DNA from 3 places in the Enterobacter sp. SM3 genome. Region 2 is predicted to be linked to each of the others. Evidence: predicted binding sites of a transcription regulator. Region 2 holds the regulator's gene; each other region holds the start of a gene.
What was found. Region 2 encodes PurR, which represses purine synthesis genes. Its sites were predicted from a motif close to CANGCAAACGTTTGCNTG; they were not measured.
Positions count from the first base shown of each region.

Region 1 (7,342 bases), 1.2 Mb from region 2:
TTCTCACGGATGCCAAACAGAGTTTCCACGATATCGGTGCGTTTTGCACCGACCAGACCGGCAATCCCCAGGATTTCACCCTTGTGCAGGTCGAAGGAGACATCGCGGATGGACGGCTGGCGTAACGAGGTCAGGTTGCGCACTTCCAGGATCACTTCGCCCGGCTTGTTTTCTTTGTCCGGGAAGCGCTGGTTCAGGGAACGGCCGACCATCATGGCGATGATCTTGTCCATGTCCAGCCCTTCCAGCGGCTGCGTGGCAATCCACTGACCGTCGCGCAGGATGGTGATCTCATCGCACAGCTGGAAGATCTCTTCCATTTTGTGGGAGATATACACAATGCCGCAGCCGCGATCTTTTAGCTTACGAATAATGGTAAAAAGGTGATTAACCTCTTTTTCCGTTAATGACGATGTTGGTTCGTCCATGATGACGATTTTCGCATCATAGGAGAACGCTTTGGCGATTTCGATCATCTGCATCTGGGAGACGGATAATGTTCCCACGCGGGCGCGCGGATCGATATCAATATCCAGCTCATCGAAAATCGCTTTGGTGTCGCGATACATTTTTTCCTGATCGACAAAGACACCCTTGGTTGGATAACGCCCCAACCACATGTTATCCATGACTGAACGCTGCAGCACCAGGTTTAATTCCTGGTGAACCATCGAGATACCGTTTTCCAGTGCTTCTTTCGCTGAATGGAAATCGATCTCTTTCCCCTGAAAAAGAATGCTGCCAGAATCTTTTTGATAGATCCCAAAAAGACATTTTAATAATGTTGATTTACCCGCACCGTTCTCCCCCATCAGGGCATGAATAGAGTGAGGACGAACTTTTAAATTAACATTATCGAGTGCCTTAACGCCGGGAAATGACTTGTTGATACCGCTCATTTCCAACAGGTATTCACCGGATGACTGAGTATTTGTGCTGACCATAATTATACCTTGTTGGCCTCGCATATCGCGTTATAAAAGGGCGCAACGAATTGCGCCCAGTGGAGACAGTACCGCTAACTTATTTACCGATGAACTCAGCCAGGTTGGACTGGTCTACGCCCACGTAAGGTACGCGAACGATTTTGTTTTCAATTTTCCAGTTGGTGCCATCAGCCGCACCTTTACCGTCGGCCAGGTTTTTCGCCAGATCGAAGGTCGCTTTCGCCTGGTTGTTGGCATCGTTCAGAACGGTACCGGCCATTGCACCAGATTTAACCAGCGCCAGTGCTTCCGGCAGCGCATCGACGCCGAACACAGGAATGGAGGATTTGTTGTGCGCTTTCAGCGCTTCTACCGCACCCATTGCCATCGCATCGTTGTTGGCGATAACCACTTCGATTTTGTTCGCGTTAGGGCCGGACAGCCACGCGTCCATCTTATCTTTCGCCTGAGCGGTATCCCACATCGCGGTATCTAACGCCAGCTGCTGGGTTTTCAGACCCTTGTCGTTCAGCTCTTTGATAACGTAGGTGGTACGGGCTTCAGCATCCGGGTGGCCGGGCTCGCCTTTCAGCAGCACGAACTGAATCTGACCGTCTTTGTTCAGGTCCCAGTTCGGGTTCGCCGCCCAGTGTTTAGCGATCAGATCGCCCTGAATAATACCGGACTCTTTGGAGTCAGTACCGACGTAATACGCTTTATCGTAGCTATCCAGCGCCTTACGGGAAGGTTCTTTGTTGAAGAAGACGATTGGCACGTTCTGGCCGCGCGCTTTTTCAATAACCGTGCCTGCAGCAGCCGGGTCAACCAGGTTGATGGCCAGGGCTTTCACGCCTTTCGCCAGCAGAACGTCGATCTGGTCGTTCTGTTTGGACTGGTCGTTCTGGGAGTCGTTCATCAGCAGCTGAACGTCTGGCGCTGCTTTCGCATCTTTCTCAATCGCTTTACGCACAACAGACATGAAGTTGTCGTCGTATTTATAGATGGTCACACCAATACGGGTATCCGCAGCGTGCGCTGCTGCACCAAAAAGCATGCTTGCCATTACAGCAGACAGGGTCAACACCTTCTTATTCATGGTATCTCCGGTTTTTTTATGCAGGGTAGTTCTTGTGAATAACGATCGGCGGGCAGGTGTTAATAAAACGTTACTGACAGCCGACGTTCACTTATAAAATTTCTATCTTCCGTGGTCGGTAACGCTCCAGAAATGCGTTTTATTCGTTGTTTGCGGCACATTGGCTATGGTGAAAGTGAATAATCACCGTTACATAGCGTTTCAGCCCCTAAAACGCTGACATCATAGTCAGCGCCTTGTTAAGATACTGTGAATTTACTCACAGATTGAAAACGGTTACATCACCTGATGTAATCAGTTAGTGATCGGAACCACAATTTGCCGGGCCGCGACGGAGTGGCGACGCACTAAAGTCGGCATGAAACAGTGCGTTGCACCCGGATCCAGCAGTCCTGCCGCCCCCTGTAACGCCAGCTCAGTCGCCAGTTTCGCCATAGAGGCAATGGGGTAGCGCACCGTTGTCAGCTGCGGGTCGGTGTAACGGGCAATCGGAATATCATCAAAGCCAATGAGTGATAAATGCTGTGGCACCGCAATGCCGTTATCTTTCAGCGCCGTCAGGGCCCCTGCCGCCATGCTGTCGTTATAGGCAAACACCGCAGAAAGCTGCAGGTTGCGGCCCAGCAGCTCCACCATTGCCGCCTCACCGCCCTGCATGTCCGGCGTACCGGTGCCCGTCCAGCTTTCTGACGGCGTAATGCCGTGCTCTTTCAGGGCGTTTTGCCACCCCTCGCGTCGCAGGTCGTCATCTTCAATATGATGGCTGGAGGCCAGATAACCGATCCGCTGATGCCCGTTGTTGATGAGCATTTTCGTGGCCATCATGGCGCCGCTGACGTTATCCAGCCCGACGCAGCGATGGGCATAGCCGGGAACGATGCGGTTGATCAGCACCATGCCCGGGATCTGATCCATAAAGCCAGTTAACTCTTCATCACTCAAGGCTTTTGAGTGGACAATCAAGGCGTTACAGCGCTGGCGAATCAGCACTTCGATGGCGTGGCGCTCTTTTTCCGCCTCATGATAGCTATTGCCGATCAGGACGTATTTCTGATGCTGCTGGGCGACCACGTCGACCGCTTTCACCAGCGCGCCGAAAAAGGCATCCGATACATCCATCACCACCACGCCGATGGTGTCGCTGACCTGCGTCGCAAGCGCCTGGGCATTGGCATTGGGCCGGTACCCGAGCTGGGTCACGGCTTTCATTACGGTTTCACGGGTTTCAGGGCTGACCAGCGCGCTGTTGTTCAGCACGCGCGAGACGGTAGCCACAGAAACGCCCGCCTGACGGGCGACGTCACGAATGGTGATCATATTCACCATCCTTCAAAGGATTGCAGCAACTCACAGACACCCCCTGTGTTTAGCAAGGTGGCTATTTTGGCAGCGAGAGAAAGGGGACTACGTGAAGAAGCTCACACTCATGAAAACGCTTACATCCGTTTTGTTAATGATTGTGATCCAGATCGTTATCTGGATGTGTTTTTCAATGATATCCCTGAAGCATGTGCGGTTAACTGACGCCACACCCACTCCAGAGGTCCCTGGCGGAAATAACGTAGCCAGAGCACAGAAAACGCCAGGTTAATCACCCAGACCGGGATAACAAACGCCAGCAGCGCGAGGCGGTCGAATTTCATAAACAGGCCAAAGCGATAGAAAAGCGTGGTGCAGAGCAGCGTTTGCAGGAGGTAATTGCTCAACGCCATGCGGCCCACGCAGGCGATGGCGCTGACGATCCACAGGCGGGAAAACGATGGCCAGAAGCCATAGATCAGCGCCGCGTAGCCGATGGTCTGGAACGGTGCGCTCAGCTCGCGCGGCACCTGGAGCAGGAATGCGCACCAGCGGTAATCCCAGTGGATGTGCCACTGCGTAATGACCGCCGGGAGGTTAATCAGCACGCCGAGCAGCACCAGCCCGGCACCCGTTCGCCGATAGTGACGCAGGCTAAACTCCCCTTTCAGCCAGCCGGTGCGCATCAATGACGCACCCATCAGCATCATGCCCGCCAGCTGCCAGCCGTATTGCGCCCCCAGCGCAAGGAGGTTATCCCCCAGCATATCCGCGCGGTTGCTTATCGCTTCCGTACCGCCCTTCAGCTTCCAGTACTGTTCGTACTGCAGGTTAGCGGCATCCGGGATCCAGGCACGGTTTGTCGCCTCGCCGGAGATCATCCCCAACAGCAGCAATACGGCAAGGCCCATGACGTAGAGCATCGCGCCGGTGTTAAACAGGCTTTTTACGCTGTGCGCATCGCGAATGAGACGCCAGCAGATAAGCCCGACTAATCCATACGCAAGAAGAATATCGCCATCCCAGAAGAACAGGCCGTGGATAAAGCCGAGGAGAACCAGCAGCGTCAGGCGGGACTGGATCCAGCGCGTACCGCGTTTGAGGAGCAGTTGCAGGCCAGCGCCAAACAGCAGGGTAAACAGCGTGAGGAATTTAACCTGCGCGAAGAGATCGAGGACAGCCCACGTCCAGGCATCACTGCGCGTGATGTCGCCATACCAGGCAGGATTGAGATAAGCCGCCTTCGGCAGACCGAAGGCGCTGATATTAAGCAGCAGGATACCGAGAATGGCGACGCCGCGAACAAAATCGAGCGTGACGTTTCGCTCCATGGTTCCTGCCCTGTAAGACTTAGTTGTGGTGACGTACCGCGCGCAGGAACTCCTGGCGGGTGTTCTGGCTCGATTTAAACAGGCCGCCCAGCGAGGTTGTTGTTGTCGCGCTGGTTGCATCACGCACGCCGCGCGCCTTCACGCAGTAGTGAACCGCGTCGATAGAGACGGCCACGTTATTGGTACCCAGCAGCGTTTGCAGCGCGGTCAGGATCTGCTGCGTCAGACGTTCCTGCACCTGAGGACGCTGAGCAAAGAACTGCACGATGCGGTTGATCTTCGACAGGCCAATCACCGTATCTTTTGGGATATACGCCACGGTCGCTTTACCGTCGATGGTCACGAAATGGTGTTCGCAGGTGCTGGTCAGCGTGATATCGCGTACCGTCACCATCTCATCCACTTTCATCTTGTTTTCAATGACGGTGATTTTCGGGAAGTTGGCGTAATCCAGCCCGGAGAAAATTTCGTCGACGTACATTTTCGCGATGCGGTGCGGCGTCTCCATCAGACTGTCGTCACTCAGATCGAGATTCAGCAGCTCCATGATATCGGTCATATGACCGGCAATCAGACGCTTGCGGGTTTCATTGTCCAAATCCTGTACGGGCGGACGCAGTGGCGTTTCAAGACCGCGCGCAACCAGGGCTTCGTGGACCAGGGCAGCTTCTTTACTGAGTGATGACATTTTGTTCTCCTGCAGGTGTGGCGTCTTTTGCCCTCGTTGTGGCAAAAGTATGCGCTCATTGTGCGTGAGGCGGCGCGCATAATCCAGTATTCACGACGATAATTATTGCAATTGCTGTTGCCTTTCAGCGTGACGATTCCAGACCAGGGCTCCCCCGACGAACAGCGCAACGCCCGCCAGCCCCAGCGCGGGCTCCAGCCGGTGGGTAAGCCAGGTTGATAACGCCGAGGTCATCGGGCCAATCAACTGCCCTATCGCATACCCGGTGGTAAGCAGTCCTGCCATATAGCGCGTGTGGTTTGGCGCCAGCTCGCGACCGTATAAAAGAGAGAGCTGCACGGCACACAAGAAGCCGCCACCCACCAGCAGCCCGCCCGTCAGCAAACCGCCAATCCCCGGCAGCAGCCAGGCCGCCAGCACGCCAGCTCCCTGTAACCACAGCACGATAGCCAGCCTGCGGTTAGCCGTTGAGGTATGGCGTAAAAGAATACTAAGCGCAATGCCCACCACGGCGGCGATACCAAAAATGGGCCAGACAAACTGGGCAAACAGGCTGCCGGGAAAACGCACCGCCGCCATTTGCGACAGGAAGGTCGCCGGGAGGATATAGCCAAACCCGGCCAGGCTGTAGCTCCAGACCAGGCGCTTTAAATCCGCCGTCAGCACCAGCGGCTCCGGCGCGGTGCCGGGGCGATGGAGCTGGCCGGATCGCGGAAGGTAGCGCGCCACCAGCGCAATGAGTACCAGCGCCAGCACGCCGTAGATTTGCCATGCCGCTCCGGCCGAAAGGGATTTTGCCTGGATATAGACGGCGAGCAGCCCGCTCAGGGCAATGCCCGCCCCCGGTCCGGCAAACACCGCAGCGCTCAGGCCCGGTTTACCCAGCTGCCCCAGCCGTTCGTTGGTCCAGGCGGCAATGAGTACCATCGACCAGCCGCTCATGCAGCCAATCACGAAGCGCAGCAGGCCGTGCACGACGGCGTTATCCGCCACCGCGGAGAGCAGCGTCAGCGCAACCGCGCCGGTGATGCCAAGCCAGAGGCGCGTTTCCACAAAGCGGTGCGCGCGCATGGCATCCCATGCGCCCACCAGATAGCCCAGATAATTCATCGCCGCGACCAGACCCGCGCTGGTCAGCGTAAGCTGCCCGGCAGCAATCATGAGCGGCACCTGAGGCGTAAAGGCAAAGCGCCCTATCCCCATCGCCACCACCAGAACGACAAACCCACTGAGCGCAATACGCAGCGCCATGACGGCTCCAATTGTTAAAGAAAAGTAAATTTATGATGCAGCATCTCGCCGCCTGGCGAAAGTGAAAGTTACTCACAGGTCAATGAAAAGGCTGTATTATGGTTTTTATGAATACGCATTCTCATTAAGGAGCCCTGCATGGAACTGCTCGAAGAGCACCGTTGTTTTGAAGGTCGACAGCAGCGCTGGCGGCATGACTCCACCGTCCTGAACTGTGCGATGACGTTCAGCATTTTCCTGCCGCCGACGGAAAATCCGCCGGTTCTGTTCTGGCTGTCAGGCCTGACCTGCAACGACGAAAACTTCACCACCAAATCAGGCGCGCAGCGACTTGCCGCCGAGCTGGGCATTGCGCTGGTGATGCCTGACACCAGCCCGCGTGGCGATGATGTGGCCGACGATGCAGGATACGACCTGGGCAAAGGCGCCGGGTTTTATCTGAATGCAACCGAGCAGCCCTGGGCGCGCCACTACCGCATGTATGATTACATTCGCGACGAGCTGCCCGCACTGATTCAGTCCGGGTTTGCGGTAAGCGACCGCTGCGCCATCAGCGGACACTCCATGGGTGGACACGGGGCGCTAATCATGGCGCTAAAAAATCCGGGAAAATACGTCAGCGTGTCGGCATTTGCGCCAATAGTGAACCCAACGCAGGTGCCGTGGGGGCAGAAAGCCTTCACGAACTATCTGGGTGAAGATGAAGCGAATTGGCAGGAATGGGACAGCTGTGCGCTAATGCTGGCCAGCA
Region 1 covers NZ_CP099971.1:3,243,026-3,250,367, forward strand. Annotated here, with positions in the region: gene mglA (galactose/methyl galactoside ABC transporter ATP-binding protein MglA) at 1-944, opposite strand, end outside; gene mglB (galactose/glucose ABC transporter substrate-binding protein MglB) at 1,024-2,022, opposite strand; gene galS (HTH-type transcriptional regulator GalS) at 2,317-3,339, opposite strand; gene yeiB (DUF418 domain-containing protein YeiB) at 3,495-4,652, opposite strand; gene folE (GTP cyclohydrolase I FolE) at 4,672-5,340, opposite strand; gene GVO84_RS15230 (YbfB/YjiJ family MFS transporter) at 5,443-6,591, opposite strand; gene fghA (S-formylglutathione hydrolase) at 6,730-7,342, shown strand, end outside.
Region 1: the regulator PurR is predicted to act here: its motif matches at 3,448-3,465, upstream of galS (HTH-type transcriptional regulator GalS).

Region 2 (7,342 bases):
TGTGGAACCACACCTTCTACTGGCACTGCCTGGCGCCGAATGCCGGCGGTGAACCTGCCGGTGAACTGGCTACCGCTATCACTGCCGCATTTGGCAGCTTCGCGGATTTCAAAGCGAAATTTACCGATGCAGCCATCAAGAACTTCGGTTCTGGCTGGACGTGGCTGGTTAAAGAGGCGGATGGCAAACTGGCTATCGTTTCCACCTCTAACGCGGGCACCCCGCTGACCACCAGCGCTAAGCCGCTGATGACCGTGGACGTATGGGAACACGCTTACTACATTGATTACCGCAACGCGCGCCCGAACTACCTGGAGCACTTCTGGGCACTGGTTAACTGGGACTTTGTCTCGAAGAACTTCGCCGCGTAAGAGACACGCAGAAGGGTTCGCCCTTCTGCGTTTTTGGTTTATTCCGCAGCGCAGGCTGCTTCAGGCTGTTTACGACCCGACATCATCACCAGCAGCAGGCCGAGCGCGGCAATAATCGCCCCCATCACCGGCACAAAGCTGTATCCCAGTCCCCCCGAAATCACGGCCCCACCGGCCGCCGCACCGAGCGCATTGCCCAGGTTGAAGGCACCGATGTTGACCGAAGATGAGAGGCCCGGCGCTTCATGGGCGACGCGCATCACGCGCATCTGCAGCGGCGGCACCACGGCGAAAGTGGCAGCTCCCCAGACGACCATCGCGATCGCGGCCCCAAACTCATTACGCGCCAGCCACGGAATGGCAATCATGATGACAATCAGCAGGGTTAAGAAGCCCTTCAGCGTCCCGCTCACGGAACGGTCGGCAAATTTCCCGCCGAGATAGTTACCGATCGAGAAGCCCACGCCAATCAGCACCAGCATCGCGGTCACAAAGAGTGGCGTTGCGTGGGTGATGTCATGCAATACCGGTGAAATATAGGTGTAGAGGGTAAACATCGCCCCTGCCCCCAGCACGGTGGTGAGCAGCGCGGAGAGCACCTGCGGACGCATCAGCACCGACAGTTCTCTACGCACGTCAGGACGTTCCCCCGCGCTGCCTTTCGGCAAGGAGAAGAACAACGCCACCATCGCAACCACGCCCAGCCCGGCAGTCGCCAGGAAGGACATACGCCAGCCGATCGCTTCCCCCAGCCAGGTTGCCGCAGGCACCCCGCCGATGTTGGCAATCGTTAGCCCCATAAACATGGTTGCCACGGCGCTCGCCTGCTTATGTTTTGGCACCACGCTGGCAGCCACGACCGACCCCAGCCCAAAGAACGCGCCGTGGTTAAGGCTGGTCAGAATGCGTGACAGCATCAATGTGGTGTAGTCCGGCGCAATCGCCGAAAGCACGTTGCCCAGGGTGAAGATCGCCATCAGGAAAATCAGCGCATTGCGGCGCGCGCGGTGCGAAAGCAGAAGCGTCATCAGCGGCGCCCCTACCATCACGCCGATAGCGTAGGCGCTGATTAACATGCCTGCCGCAGGGATCGAGACGTCTACGCCCCGGGCAATAACGGGCAGTAACCCCATCGGGGAGAATTCAGTGGTGCCAATCCCAAAAGCGCCAATCGCCAGGGCCAGCAGGGGAAAATTGATTTTCATGCGTCAACTCCGGATGCCGTGTCATGTGGTGACACAGAACAAAGAAGCGGAAAGCATGACATCAATCACAAAAAATGAGAAGTTAACAAAATGGCAAAAGATTTTTGCCAGAGAAGTAACAATCCGGGGAGTCGGGAGGGAGAAGGCTCTCCCTCCGCGTAAATCAGTGCAGCGCTGCCGTCAGACCGGCCGCGACAATCAGAGCCAGCACAACAACGGTGGTGAACAGCGAAAACTTAAGATCGGAACTCATCAATTTTTCTCCTTTTAATCCCCACACGAAAAGTGAGCTTGCTCATTTTTGCACAGATTACGTCAAAAATCTTCCTGGATTTATACTGATAACCACTTTACCTCTTCCCCTTTTCATCAAGATAGGACAAAATTCCACGCTAAATTTATTAGCGTACCGGCCATTGACCCCCTCCTGACGTCCCGTGTCGTTTTCCCGGCGTGCCGCAATTCAACATTGCGAGATAAGGGTGAGAGAAGGCAAACGTTTACCTTCAAATTTTTCAGGAGTTTAGGATATGGTCTGGAGTGACATTTAATGGCAACAATTAAAGACGTAGCAAAACGCGCAAACGTTTCCACTACAACCGTATCACATGTAATTAACAAAACCCGCTTCGTGGCGGAAGAGACGCGCAATGCCGTCTGGGCAGCGATCAAAGAGCTGCACTATTCGCCAAGCGCGGTTGCGCGTAGCCTCAAGGTTAATCACACCAAGTCCATTGGATTGCTGGCGACCAGCAGTGAAGCGGCCTATTTTGCCGAGATCATTGAAGCGGTTGAAAAAAACTGCTTCCAGAAAGGCTATACCCTGATTCTGGGCAACGCATGGAACAGCATTGAAAAACAGCGCGCCTACCTGTCGATGATGGCGCAAAAGCGCGTTGATGGCCTGCTGGTGATGTGTTCCGAGTACCCCGAATCCGTGCTGTCGATGCTGGAAGAGTATCGCCACATTCCGATGGTGGTGATGGACTGGGGCGAAGCGCGCGCGGATTTCACCGATTCCGTTATCGATAACGCCTTTGAAGGCGGCTATATGGCCGGTCGTTATCTGATCGAACGCGGTCACCGCGAGATTGGCGTGATCCCCGGTCCGCTGGAGCGCAACACCGGCGCGGGCCGTCTGGCCGGTTTTATGAAAGCGATGGAAGAAGCGCTGATCAACGTGCCGGAAAACTGGATTGTGCAGGGCGACTTTGAGCCGGAATCGGGCTACCGCGCGATGCAGCAAATCGTCTCTCAGCCGCACCGTCCGACAGCCGTTTTCTGCGGAGGCGACATCATGGCGATGGGCGCGCTCTGCGCTGCCGACGAGCTGGGCCTGCGCGTCCCGCAGGATATTTCCGTGATCGGGTATGACAACGTGCGTAACGCGCGTTTCTTCACGCCAGCGCTGACCACCATTCACCAGCCGAAAGATTCGCTGGGCGAAACGGCCTTCAATATGCTTATGGACAGGATCGTCAACAAGCGTGAAGAGTCGCAGTCCATTGAAGTTCACCCGCGTCTTATCGAACGCCGTTCCGTTGCGGATGGTCCGTTCCGCGACTACCGTCGTTAATCGCCTTACGGGGCCAGCTACGCTGGCTCCCGTAACCATTCCCGATTTAGCGTTTCGCTGTCTCCCAGATAATCCAGCAGCCAGGCCATCGCAGGCGAGACATCATTTTGCTGCCAGGTGAGGCAGCAGGCCGCATCCGGGAACGGATTCTCCAGCGTCAGCTCAACCCACTCTCCGGTATCGATGCGCGGACGCGCGAAATGAACGGGCACCATCGCGACGCACAGTCCGGCACTGAGGCACGTCGCCGACGATTCCCAGTCAGGCGCCACCACCCGCCGCTGGTTGTCAAGAAGCCAGGTAATACGCTTGGGCAATGAACGGGACGTATCCTCCAGCACCAGCGACGGCCAGTTCCGCAGCGTATCATCGCTCAGCGGCCCTTCCATCGCCGCCAGCGGATGATTGCTTGCCACCACGCACTTCCAGCTCAGCATCCCCATATCGCGAAAAGCGTAACGCCCCCCGACCGGGATCGCCTGCGTGGCCCCAATCGCCATCTCTGCCCTGCCGTCCGCCAGCGCATCCCAGACGCCGTTGAACACCTCCTGCGAGACCCGCAGCTCGACATCCGAAAAATGACGATAGAAGTCGACGATCATCTGCCGGGTGCGTTCCGGCTTAACGATGTTGTCCACCGCGATGGAAAGATGTCCCCGCCAGCCGTTGGCGATCTGCTGACACTGTTCGCGGGTGATCTGCATTTTTTTGATAACAGAACGCCCTTCCTTCAAAAACCACGCGCCTGCGGGCGTTAATTCCACATCACGATGCCGCCGTTCAAACAGCGGAACCGCCAGCCACTCCTCCAGCTGACGCACCGTGTAGCTGATTGCCGAAGGGACGCGGTGCAGCTCCTGCGCCGCACCGCTAAAGCTACCGTTACGCGCAACAGCATCGACCACTTCAAGAGAATAATCTGACCACATTTTCTGCCTGCAAAAAATTTGAATGCACCCGCCAAATATTAGCGTTTCACAAGCGGCTTTGCACTCCCTACACTCAGCGCCAATGTATACCTGCCTCCTCAGGAGAATAAAATAATGCAACCCAGGAACGGTTTTTTAGTCTGGCTCGGCGGCTTAAGCGTGCTGGGCTTTTTGGCCACCGATATGTACCTGCCGGCGTTTGCCGCCATGCAGGAAGATTTGCAAACCCCGGCTGCCGCCATCAGCGCCAGCCTGAGTTTATTCCTCGCCGGTTTTGCCTTCGCACAGCTTCTCTGGGGACCGCTCTCGGATCGCTTTGGTCGTAAACCGGTACTGCTGCTGGGCCTGGCCATTTTTGCCGTGGGCTGCCTGGGGATGCTGTGGGTACGCGATGCTACCTGGCTGCTGGTGCTGCGTTTTATTCAGGCCGTGGGCGTCTGTGCCGCGGCCGTGACCTGGCAGGCGCTGGTCACCGACTATTACCCGGCTAACCGCACTAACCGTATTTTCGCCACCATTATGCCGCTGGTGGGTCTCTCACCTGCCCTCGCCCCTCTGCTGGGCAGCTGGATCCTCGCGCATTTCGACTGGCAGGCCATCTTCGCCACGCTGTTTGCCATTACCCTGGTACTGATGCTGCCGGCGTTCGCCCTCAAGCCCGCGCATAAAAAAGAAGCGCATGCTGACGCGAAGCCGATTACCTTCACGTCCCTGCTCAGCACCAAAGCGTATCGCGGCAATGTCCTGATCTATGCCGCCTGCTCGGCAAGCTTTTTCGCGTGGCTCACCGGTTCGCCGTTTATTCTTCACGATATGGGCTACAGCCCGGCAGCCATCGGCCTGAGCTACGTTCCGCAGACTATCGCGTTCCTGGTGGGCGGGTACGGCTGCCGCGCGGCGCTGCAAAAGTGGGAAGGTCAGCAGATGCTGCCATGGCTGCTGGTGCTGTATGCGCTGAGCGTCGTCGGGACCTGGGCCGTTGGCTTTATTCCGGGTGCCGGTCTGGCTGAAATTTTGATCCCATTCTGCGTGATGGCCGTCGCGAACGGGGCGATTTACCCGATTGTCGTGGCCCAGGCGCTGCGTCCGTTCCCGCAGGCGACGGGCCGCGCCGCCGCGCTGCAGAACACCCTGCAGCTGGGGCTGTGCTTCCTGGCAAGCCTGGTGGTCTCGGCGCTGATTGCCACGCCGCTCCTGACCACCACCAGCGTGATGCTGGTGACCGTCGCGCTGGCTGTGATGGGCTATCGCATGCAGGCAGCCGCGCAGCGTGAGCAGGACAACCGCACTCAGGTTGAAACGTCGCATGCATAATCGCGCCGGAAATCATGTTAATTTTCAGTGATTAGGTTGCTAAGAATTTTCTATTGAATCACCAAATTTTGAGGCCTATACTAAATTTGGTTCGATTAAATACGATAAATATTAAGTGTTAACGGGAGCCGGAGCGCTCCCGTTTTACCATGGAAGGCATTTCGGCAAGGGTTATCTCCCTTCCTCTGTTCTACGTCGGATATTAGCCTCGCGGTATTTACCGTGAGATTTCTCACAAACCAAAAAAAGCGTCTACGCTGTTTTAAGGTTCTGATCACAGTAGGGTGATGGAGAAGCTATGAGTTCATCGTGTATAGAAGAAGTCAGCGTTCCGGACGATAACTGGTCCCGGATCGTCAGTGAACTGTTAGGTCGAGCAGGCATCACTATCAATGGATCATCGCCATCCGATCCTCAGGTTAAACATCCCGACTTTTTTAAACGCGTGTTGCGAGAGGGATCGTTAGGCCTGGGAGAAAGCTATATGGACGGCTGGTGGGAGTGCGAACGTCTGGATACCTTTTTCGCCAGCGTGCTGCGTGCCGGTCTTGAAAATCAACTCCCTCGCAATCTGAAAGACACCCTGCGCGTCGCGTCTGCCCGACTGTTCAATCTGCAAAGTAAAAAACGCGCGTGGATCGTTGGCAAAGAGCACTACGATCTTGGCAACGACCTGTTCAGCCGTATGCTGGACCCTTTCATGCAGTACTCCTGCGCCTACTGGAAAGAGGCGTCGACGCTTGAAGAGGCCCAGCAGGCCAAGCTGCGTCTGATTAGCGAGAAGCTGCAGCTGCAGCCCGGTATGCGCGTGCTGGATATCGGCTGCGGCTGGGGCGGGCTGGCGTATTTTATGGCGAAGCACTATGGCGTCAGCGTCGTCGGCGTGACGATTTCAGCGGAACAGCAAAAAATGGCGCGAGAGCGCTGCCAGGGTCTCGATGTCGATATCCGGCTGCAGGACTACCGTGACCTGAACGAACAGTTTGACCGAATCGTTTCCGTCGGCATGTTCGAGCACGTCGGGCCGAAAAACTACGATACCTATTTTGAGGTGGTGGATCGTAATCTGAAACCGGACGGCATCTTCCTGCTGCACACCATTGGCTCTAAGCGGACCGACAATAACGTTGACCCGTGGATCAACAAATACATCTTTCCGAATGGCTGTTTACCGTCCGTTCGCCAGATCGCCAACGCCAGTGAACCCCATTTCGTAATGGAAGACTGGCATAACTTTGGCGCGGATTACGACACCACGTTGATGGCATGGCATGCTCGTTTTCAGGAGACCTGGCCTGAGATTGCGGACAACTATTCTGAACGATTCAAGCGGATGTTTAGCTATTATCTGAATGCCTGCGCGGGGGCGTTTCGCGCACGGGATATTCAGCTCTGGCAGGTGGTATTCAGCCGTGGGATTGAACACGGACTCCGTGTCGCACGCTAAAAAATAACCCCGGATACCCGGGGTTATTTTTTTATTCTTCTTCTGCGGCGGTCTTTATTATTGCGGCTTCTTTTGCTGCCAGCACGCGCTCAACCGTATCCACCACCGCCTGGGTTTGCGGATCGATTTCAATATTCACGCGGTGTCCCAGTTTTTTCGCACCCAGCGTGGTGCGCTGCAGCGTTTCAGGAATTAAATGCACGCAAAAACGCGTGGGCGTTACTTCACCCACCGTCAGGCTAATCCCATCGATGCCAATAAATCCTTTATAGAGGATGTATTTCATTAATGAAGGATCCTGCATTTTAAACCAGATTTGACGGTTATTTTCCGAGGTCACGATTTTCGCCACTTCAGCGGTGGTCATGATGTGCCCGGACATCAGGTGGCCGCCAATCTCATCGCTGAACTTCGCCGCACGCTCAACGTTGACGGTATCTCCCACCGCCAGCTCGCCCAGGTTGGTGATGCGCAGCGTCTCTTTCATTAAATCAAAGCTA
Region 2 covers NZ_CP099971.1:2,024,446-2,031,787, reverse strand. Annotated here, with positions in the region: gene sodB (superoxide dismutase [Fe]) at 1-371, shown strand, start outside; gene GVO84_RS09585 (MFS transporter) at 410-1,576, opposite strand; gene GVO84_RS09580 (YnhF family membrane protein) at 1,740-1,829, opposite strand; gene purR (HTH-type transcriptional repressor PurR) at 2,127-3,152, shown strand; gene punR (DNA-binding transcriptional activator PunR) at 3,170-4,081, opposite strand; gene punC (purine nucleoside transporter PunC) at 4,196-5,395, shown strand; gene cfa (cyclopropane fatty acyl phospholipid synthase) at 5,694-6,842, shown strand; gene GVO84_RS09555 (riboflavin synthase) at 6,874-7,342, opposite strand, start outside.

Region 3 (7,342 bases), 1.6 Mb from region 2:
CCAGGTGAAGACTATCGGTGGGGTGCTTGCACCAGAGTGTTCGGGGCTATTAAGCGATTTCTTTCGAATGCGCCGTCAGCAGAAAAAGCAGCAAAAGGCAGAATTGAAGCTGTCGGACGATTAAGCTCGTCCGGCGCCACGACCGGGTAACTTTGAGCCAGCTGTTTGGCCTCCGTCGCCTCTTTCTCTTTCTCCAGCAGATACCCGACCAGGCTAATCTGATATTTACGGATATTTTCCACGTAGGCGTAGGCTTCATGCCCGCGCGCGTAGCCGTATGTCAGCTTGTTATACCATGGCTTCTGGCTCAGCAGCGGCAGGCGCTGCTTAACGTCTGACCAGCTGTCCGGGTTACCTTTCGTTTTGGCCGTCAACGCTCGCGCATCAAGCATATGCGCGTAGCCCATATTGTAGGCCGCCAGCGCAAACCAGATCCGCTCTTCTTCCGGCACCGTTTCCGGTACTTTGGCCATCATATCCTGCAGATAGCGCGCGCCGCCGCTGATGCTCTGTTCAGCATCGGTACGGTCATTCACGCCCAGGCTCAGCGCGGTATTTTTGGTTAACATCATCAAACCGCGTACGCCCGTGGGCGACGTGGCCTGCGTGTCCCAGTGGGATTCCTGATACGAAATAGCCGCCAGCAGCTTCCAGTCAATCTCCTGGGCGTATTTTTCGAACAGCGGCTGCAGGTCCGGCAGGACGCTGTCTACCGCGCGCAGGAAGCTGCGGGTGTCAACGTAGTCAAAGTCATCGCCGTGCCCGAGGTACTTCTCCTCCAGACGCGCCAGGGTACCGTCTTCATTGATGGTGTTGAAGAAATCGAGCATCGCGGCAGAGAAGGTCTGATCGCCATCAAGCTGGCTAAACCAGGTCACGGGCTGCTCGTCGGTGACGTCCAGCGCCACGGCGATTTCAGGATGCACCCGCTGGAACAGACTGATCGCAACCGAATCGGCGATGGTGTAGGGCACCTTCTGGTCTTTTACCTGCTCCAGCAACTCCGTCGTGCCGAGTTTCGGATCCACCGTCCAGCTCAGGTCGGGATATTTCTTCTCCTTGAGCTCACGCAGATCGTCAATCACCACGTGGCCGGGCGCAATCGTCAGCTGCCGATCGTTAATCGAGGCCAGCGAGCGCGGGCGCAGGCTCCCGACGCGGTAAACCAGCTGCTGCGAAACGGAGTAGTAGGTCGGGCCTGGCTGGTAGTTCTTGCTGCGCTCGCTGTTATACACCAGCCCGGCGGCAAGCATATCGGCATCGTCGTTATCGAGGTCGTCAAAGAGCTCGTTGATATTCTGGCGGACGGTAATTTTAAGCTTCACGCCAAGATAATCGGCGAACTGTTGTGCCAGCTCGTAATCCAGGCCAATGATTTTGCCGTTGATGTCGCTGTAAATCAGCGGAGAGTTGAGGGTACTGACGCGCAATTCCCCCCGCTCCTGAATGGCGGCGATACGGTTTTCGGCTTTGCCGAACCAGGGGATGGAAGGCCAGAGGGCCACTGCCAGCAGCAACGTTACAATGCCGATGAGCAGATAATTAATCTTTAATTTTTTCAATTAGTTAATTCTCTGCGACGCCGGTTGCCTCAGTCTGCTGTAGCCATGTTAATCATAAGGTTTGCCATTGAATGAGCGGCATTTTGCGTAAACTTGCGCCACTTGGCAACCAATTAGAGAGACAGGTCACATCTATTGTTAAATCTCTGTGCAAATTTTATTTCGACGCAAACGGTTTCGTCGGCGCTCAGGATTCTCTATAATGACGCCCGTTTTCCCCCCTTGCGCACACTGTAAGCGCCCCGGCGCTTCGAAGACGAGAGACTTATGATGGAAATTCTGCGTGGTTCGCCTGCACTGTCTGCCTTCCGTATCACTAAACTGCTGGCACGTTTTCAGGCGGCCGACCTTCCGGTAAGCAATATTTACGCTGAGTATGTCCATTTTGCTGACCTGAATGCCCCCCTGAATGCAGAGGAGCGCGTACAGCTGGAACGCCTGCTCAAGTATGGTCCAAGCCTGAGCAGCCATACGCCAACCGGCAAACTGATCCTTGCGACGCCTCGTCCGGGCACCATCTCCCCCTGGTCTTCCAAAGCCACCGACATCGCCCATAACTGTGGCCTGAACCAGATTAACCGTCTGGAACGCGGCGTGGCGTACTACGTGGAAGCCTCTACCCTGAGCGACGCGCAGTGGCAGGCGGTTGCGGCTGAACTGCACGATCGCATGATGGAGAGCGTATTTGCCTCTCTCGATGACGCGCAGAAGCTTTTCTCTCACCATCAGCCTGCGCCGGTACAGAGCGTAGACCTGCTGGGGCAGGGCCGTCAGGCGCTGATTGACGCCAACCTGCGTCTCGGCCTGGCGCTGGCAGAAGACGAAATCGACTACCTGCAGGATGCGTTTGTTAAGCTCAACCGTAACCCGAACGACATCGAACTTTACATGTTCGCGCAGGCGAACTCTGAGCACTGCCGCCACAAGATTTTCAACGCCGACTGGATTATTGACGGCGAACAGCAGCCGAAGTCGCTGTTCAAAATGATCAAAAACACCATGGAGCAAACCCCTGACCACGTGCTGTCTGCCTATAAGGACAACGCCGCGGTAATGGAAGGTTCCGAGGTGGGCCGCTTCTTCGCCGATCGCGAAGCAGGGCGCTATGACTTCCATCAGGAGCCTGCGCATATCCTGATGAAAGTGGAAACCCACAACCACCCGACGGCGATCTCCCCGTGGCCGGGGGCGGCGACCGGCTCCGGCGGTGAAATCCGTGACGAAGGTGCGACCGGTCGTGGCGCTAAACCTAAAGCGGGTCTGGTCGGTTTCTCCGTCTCCAACCTGCGTATCCCGGGCTTTGAACAGCCGTGGGAAGAAGATTTCGGCAAGCCGGAGCGCATCGTGACCGCCCTGGATATCATGACCGAAGGCCCGCTGGGCGGCGCGGCGTTTAACAACGAGTTTGGTCGTCCGGCGCTGAACGGTTACTTCCGTACCTATGAAGAGAAAGTGGACAGCCACAACGGCGAAGAGCTGCGCGGCTACCACAAGCCGATCATGCTGGCGGGCGGGATCGGCAACATCCGTGCCGATCACGTGCAGAAAGGCGAGATCGTCGTCGGCGCGAAGCTGATCGTGCTCGGCGGCCCGGCGATGAACATCGGTCTGGGCGGCGGAGCGGCCTCTTCTATGGCCTCCGGCCAGTCTGACGCGGATCTCGACTTCGCCTCCGTGCAGCGTGACAACCCAGAAATGGAGCGCCGCTGCCAGGAAGTGATCGACCGCTGCTGGCAGCTGGGCGATGCCAACCCGATCCTCTTCATCCACGACGTGGGTGCGGGCGGTCTGTCCAACGCCATGCCGGAGCTGGTGAGCGACGGCGGCCGCGGCGGGCGTTTCAACCTGCGCGATATCCTGAGCGATGAGCCGGGCATGAGCCCGCTGGAAATCTGGTGTAACGAATCCCAGGAGCGCTACGTGCTGGCGGTTGCTGCGGATCAGCTGCCGCTGTTTGACGAGCTGTGCCGCCGCGAGCGTGCGCCGTATGCCGTCATCGGTGAAGCGACCGAAGAGCAGCACCTTTCCTTAAGCGACACTCACTTTGACAACCAGCCGATCGATCTGCCGCTGGACGTTCTGCTCGGTAAAACGCCGAAGATGACCCGCGACGTAACCACCCGCAAAGCGGCGGGCAAAGCGCTGGATCGCCAGGGCATCACCGTGGCAGAAGCGGTTAACCGCGTGCTGCACCTGCCTGCCGTGGCGGAGAAAACCTTCCTCGTGACCATCGGCGACCGCACCGTGACCGGTATGGTATCGCGCGACCAGATGGTCGGCCCTTGGCAGATCCCGGTCGCTAACTGCGCCGTGACCACCGCGAGCCTCGACAGCTACTACGGCGAAGCGATGGCTCTCGGCGAACGCACCCCGGTGGCGCTGCTGGACTTCGCGGCCTCTGCCCGTCTGGCAGTGGGTGAAGCGCTGACCAACATCGCTGCGACGCAGATTGGCGATATCAAACGTATCAAGCTCTCCGCAAACTGGATGGCCGCAGCCGGTCACCCTGGCGAAGATGCTGGCCTGTATGAAGCCGTGAAAGCGGTGGGCGAGGAGCTGTGTCCTGCCCTCGGCCTGACCATTCCGGTGGGCAAAGACTCCATGTCGATGAAAACCCGCTGGCAGGAAGGCAGCGAGCAGCGCGAGATGACCTCTCCGCTGTCGCTGGTGATCACCGCGTTTGCCCGCGTGGAAGACGTGCGTCACACCGTTACGCCGCAACTGGCGACCGAAGACAACGCCCTGCTGCTGATTGACCTGGGTAAAGGCCACAACGCGCTGGGTGCCACCGCGCTGGCGCAGGTTTACCGCCAGCTCGGCGACAAGCCAGCCGACGTTCGCGACGTTGCCCAGCTGAAAGGCTTCTACGACGCGATTCAGGCGCTGGTGGCGCAGCGTAAGCTGCTGGCCTACCACGACCGTTCCGACGGCGGCCTGCTGGTGACGCTGGCAGAGATGGCCTTCACCGGCCACTGCGGCGTGGAAGCGAACATTGCCACGCTTGGCGAAGACCGTCTGGCGGCGCTGTTCAATGAAGAGCTGGGTGCCGTGATTCAGGTGCGTGCGGCGGATCGCGACGCGGTTGAAGCCATTCTGGCGACGCACGGTCTGGCGGACTGCGTGCACTATCTGGGGAAAGCCGTTCAGGGCGACCGCTTCGTCATTGAAGCAGACGGTCACGCCGTGTTCAGCGAAAGCCGCACCACGCTGCGCATGTGGTGGGCGGAAACCACCTGGCAGATGCAGCGCCTGCGTGATAACCCGGAATGTGCCGATCAGGAGCATAACGCGAAAGCGAATGACCAGGATCCAGGCCTGAACGTGAAGCTCTCCTTCGACATCAACGAAGACATTGCCGCGCCGTACATTGCGACCGGCGCGCGTCCGAAAGTGGCGGTGCTGCGCGAGCAGGGCGTTAACTCCCACGTTGAGATGGCGGCTGCCTTCCACCGCGCGGGCTTTGACGCCATCGACGTCCACATGAGCGACCTGCTGGCGGGCCGTACCGGTCTGGAAGATTTCCAGGCGCTGGTGGCGTGCGGCGGCTTCTCCTACGGCGACGTGCTGGGCGCGGGCGAAGGCTGGGCGAAGTCCATCCTGTTCAACAGCCGCGTGCGTGACGAGTTCGAAACCTTCTTCCACCGTCCGCAGACCCTGGCGCTGGGCGTGTGTAACGGCTGTCAGATGATGTCTAACCTGCGCGAGCTGATCCCGGGCAGCGAAGCCTGGCCGCGCTTTGTGCGCAACCAGTCCGACCGCTTCGAAGCGCGCTTCAGCCTGGTGGAAGTGACCCAAAGCCCGTCTCTGCTGCTGCAGGGGATGGTCGGTTCACAGATGCCAATCGCCGTTTCCCACGGTGAAGGTCAGGTAGAAGTGCGTGATGCTGCGCACCTGGCTCAGCTGGAGAGCAAAGGCCTGGTGGCGCTGCGCTTTGTCGATAACTTCGGCAAGGTGACAGAAACCTACCCGGCTAACCCGAACGGCTCCGCCAACGGTATTACGGCAGTGACCAGCGAAAGCGGTCGCGCGACCATCATGATGCCGCACCCGGAACGCGTGTTCCGTACCGTGAGCAACTCCTGGCACCCGGAAAACTGGGGCGAGGACAGCCCGTGGATGCGTATCTTCCGCAACGCGCGTAAGCAGCTGGGTTAAGTTTTAACGCAGTACCTGTAGGCCCGGTAAGCGCGAGCGCCACCGGGCTTTTTTGTATCTGTCGCAAAATCGCGACAAATAATATATGCAGATGTCTCCAAAAGGAGACATTTAAATCATTGATTTATATATGGTGGTATGGGTTCCCGTTAAGGTGTTGCTTAACAGCGACACTTAGCCTGGAAATCATTCAACCGATAACTAACCGGTTAAACGGCTAAAAATCATATATTTCAATGTGTTAATATTTTGTTTTGCATTCTGGCACGGGTGTTGCATAATATTAACCAGTGGCTCATTCACCTTCTTATGTCAGCCCCTTCGGGACGCGCTACATAAACTTCGAATGACGCACAAAAAGGTGCCTGCCGTCCAACTACTGATCATAGCGATGCTTTATCAGGCCAGGGCGAAACGTCGAGTTAGGCACCGCCTCATTCCATGACAAAGCCGGGTTTTTACCCGGCTTTGTTGTATTTGAAGGGCAGACTCAGTTACGCTCTGCGTAAACCCCCATTAAGAGAGTAATGCGTTGAAACGCTGGCCCGTTTTCCCCCGCTCCCTGCGGCAGCTCGTCATGATGGCCTTCCTGCTGATCCTGCTGCCGCTGCTGATCCTTGCCTGGCAGGCGTGGCAAAGCCTGAACGCGCTGAGCGCGCAGGCGGCTTTGACCAACCGCACGACGCTCATCGACGCCAGACGCAGTGAAGCGATGACCAACGCCGCGCTGGAGATGGAGCGCAGCTATCGTCAGTATTGTGTGCTTGACGATCGGACGCTGGAAAAGGTTTATCAGAGTCAGCGTAAACGCTACAGCGAAATGCTGGACGCTCACGCGGGGGTTTTGCCTGACGACAAGCTCTATCAGGCGTTACGTCAGGATTTGAACGATCTGGCGCAGCTGCAGTGCAGCAACAGCGGCCCGGATGCCGCCGCCGCCGCGCGTCTTGAAGCTTTTGCCAGCGCCAACACCGAGATGGTGCAGTCAACGCGCACGGTGATTTTCTCTCGCGGCCAGCAGCTCCAGCAGGAGATTGCCGAGCGTGGCCAGTTCTTCGGCTGGCAGGCGCTGGTGCTGTTCCTGGTGAGTCTTGGGCTGGTACTGCTCTTTACCCGCATGATCATCGGCCCGGTGAAGGGCATTCAGCGTATGATCAACCGCCTGGGGGAGGGGAAATCGCTCGGGGATACGGTCGCTTTTAAAGGCCCGCGCGAGCTGCGATCCGTCGGCCAGCGCATTATCTGGCTGTCCGAGCGCCTGGCGTGGCTCGAATCTCAGCGTCATCAGTTTCTGCGCCATATCTCTCATGAGCTTAAAACGCCGCTGGCCAGCATGCGTGAAGGAACGGAGCTGCTGGCGGACGAAGTGGCCGGGCCCCTTACGCCAGAACAGAAAGAAATTGTCGAGATCCTGGATAACAGCAGCCGCAATCTGCAAAAGCTGATTGAGCAACTGCTGGACTACAACCGCAAGCTGGCAGACGGGGCGGTCGTACTGGAAAACGTTGAGATTGAGCCGCTGGTGGATATGGTGATCTCCGCCCATAGCTTGCCAGCAAGAGCTAAAATGATGCATACCGGCGTCGAGCTGAATGCGCCTGCGTGCCTGGCTGAGCCCATGCTGC
Region 3 covers NZ_CP099971.1:3,579,115-3,586,456, reverse strand. Annotated here, with positions in the region: gene tadA (tRNA adenosine(34) deaminase TadA) at 1-124, shown strand, start outside; gene mltF (membrane-bound lytic murein transglycosylase MltF) at 12-1,562, opposite strand; gene purL (phosphoribosylformylglycinamidine synthase) at 1,830-5,717, shown strand; gene qseE (two component system sensor histidine kinase QseE/GlrK) at 6,250-7,342, shown strand, end outside.
Region 3: the regulator PurR is predicted to act here: its motif matches at 1,727-1,744, upstream of purL (phosphoribosylformylglycinamidine synthase).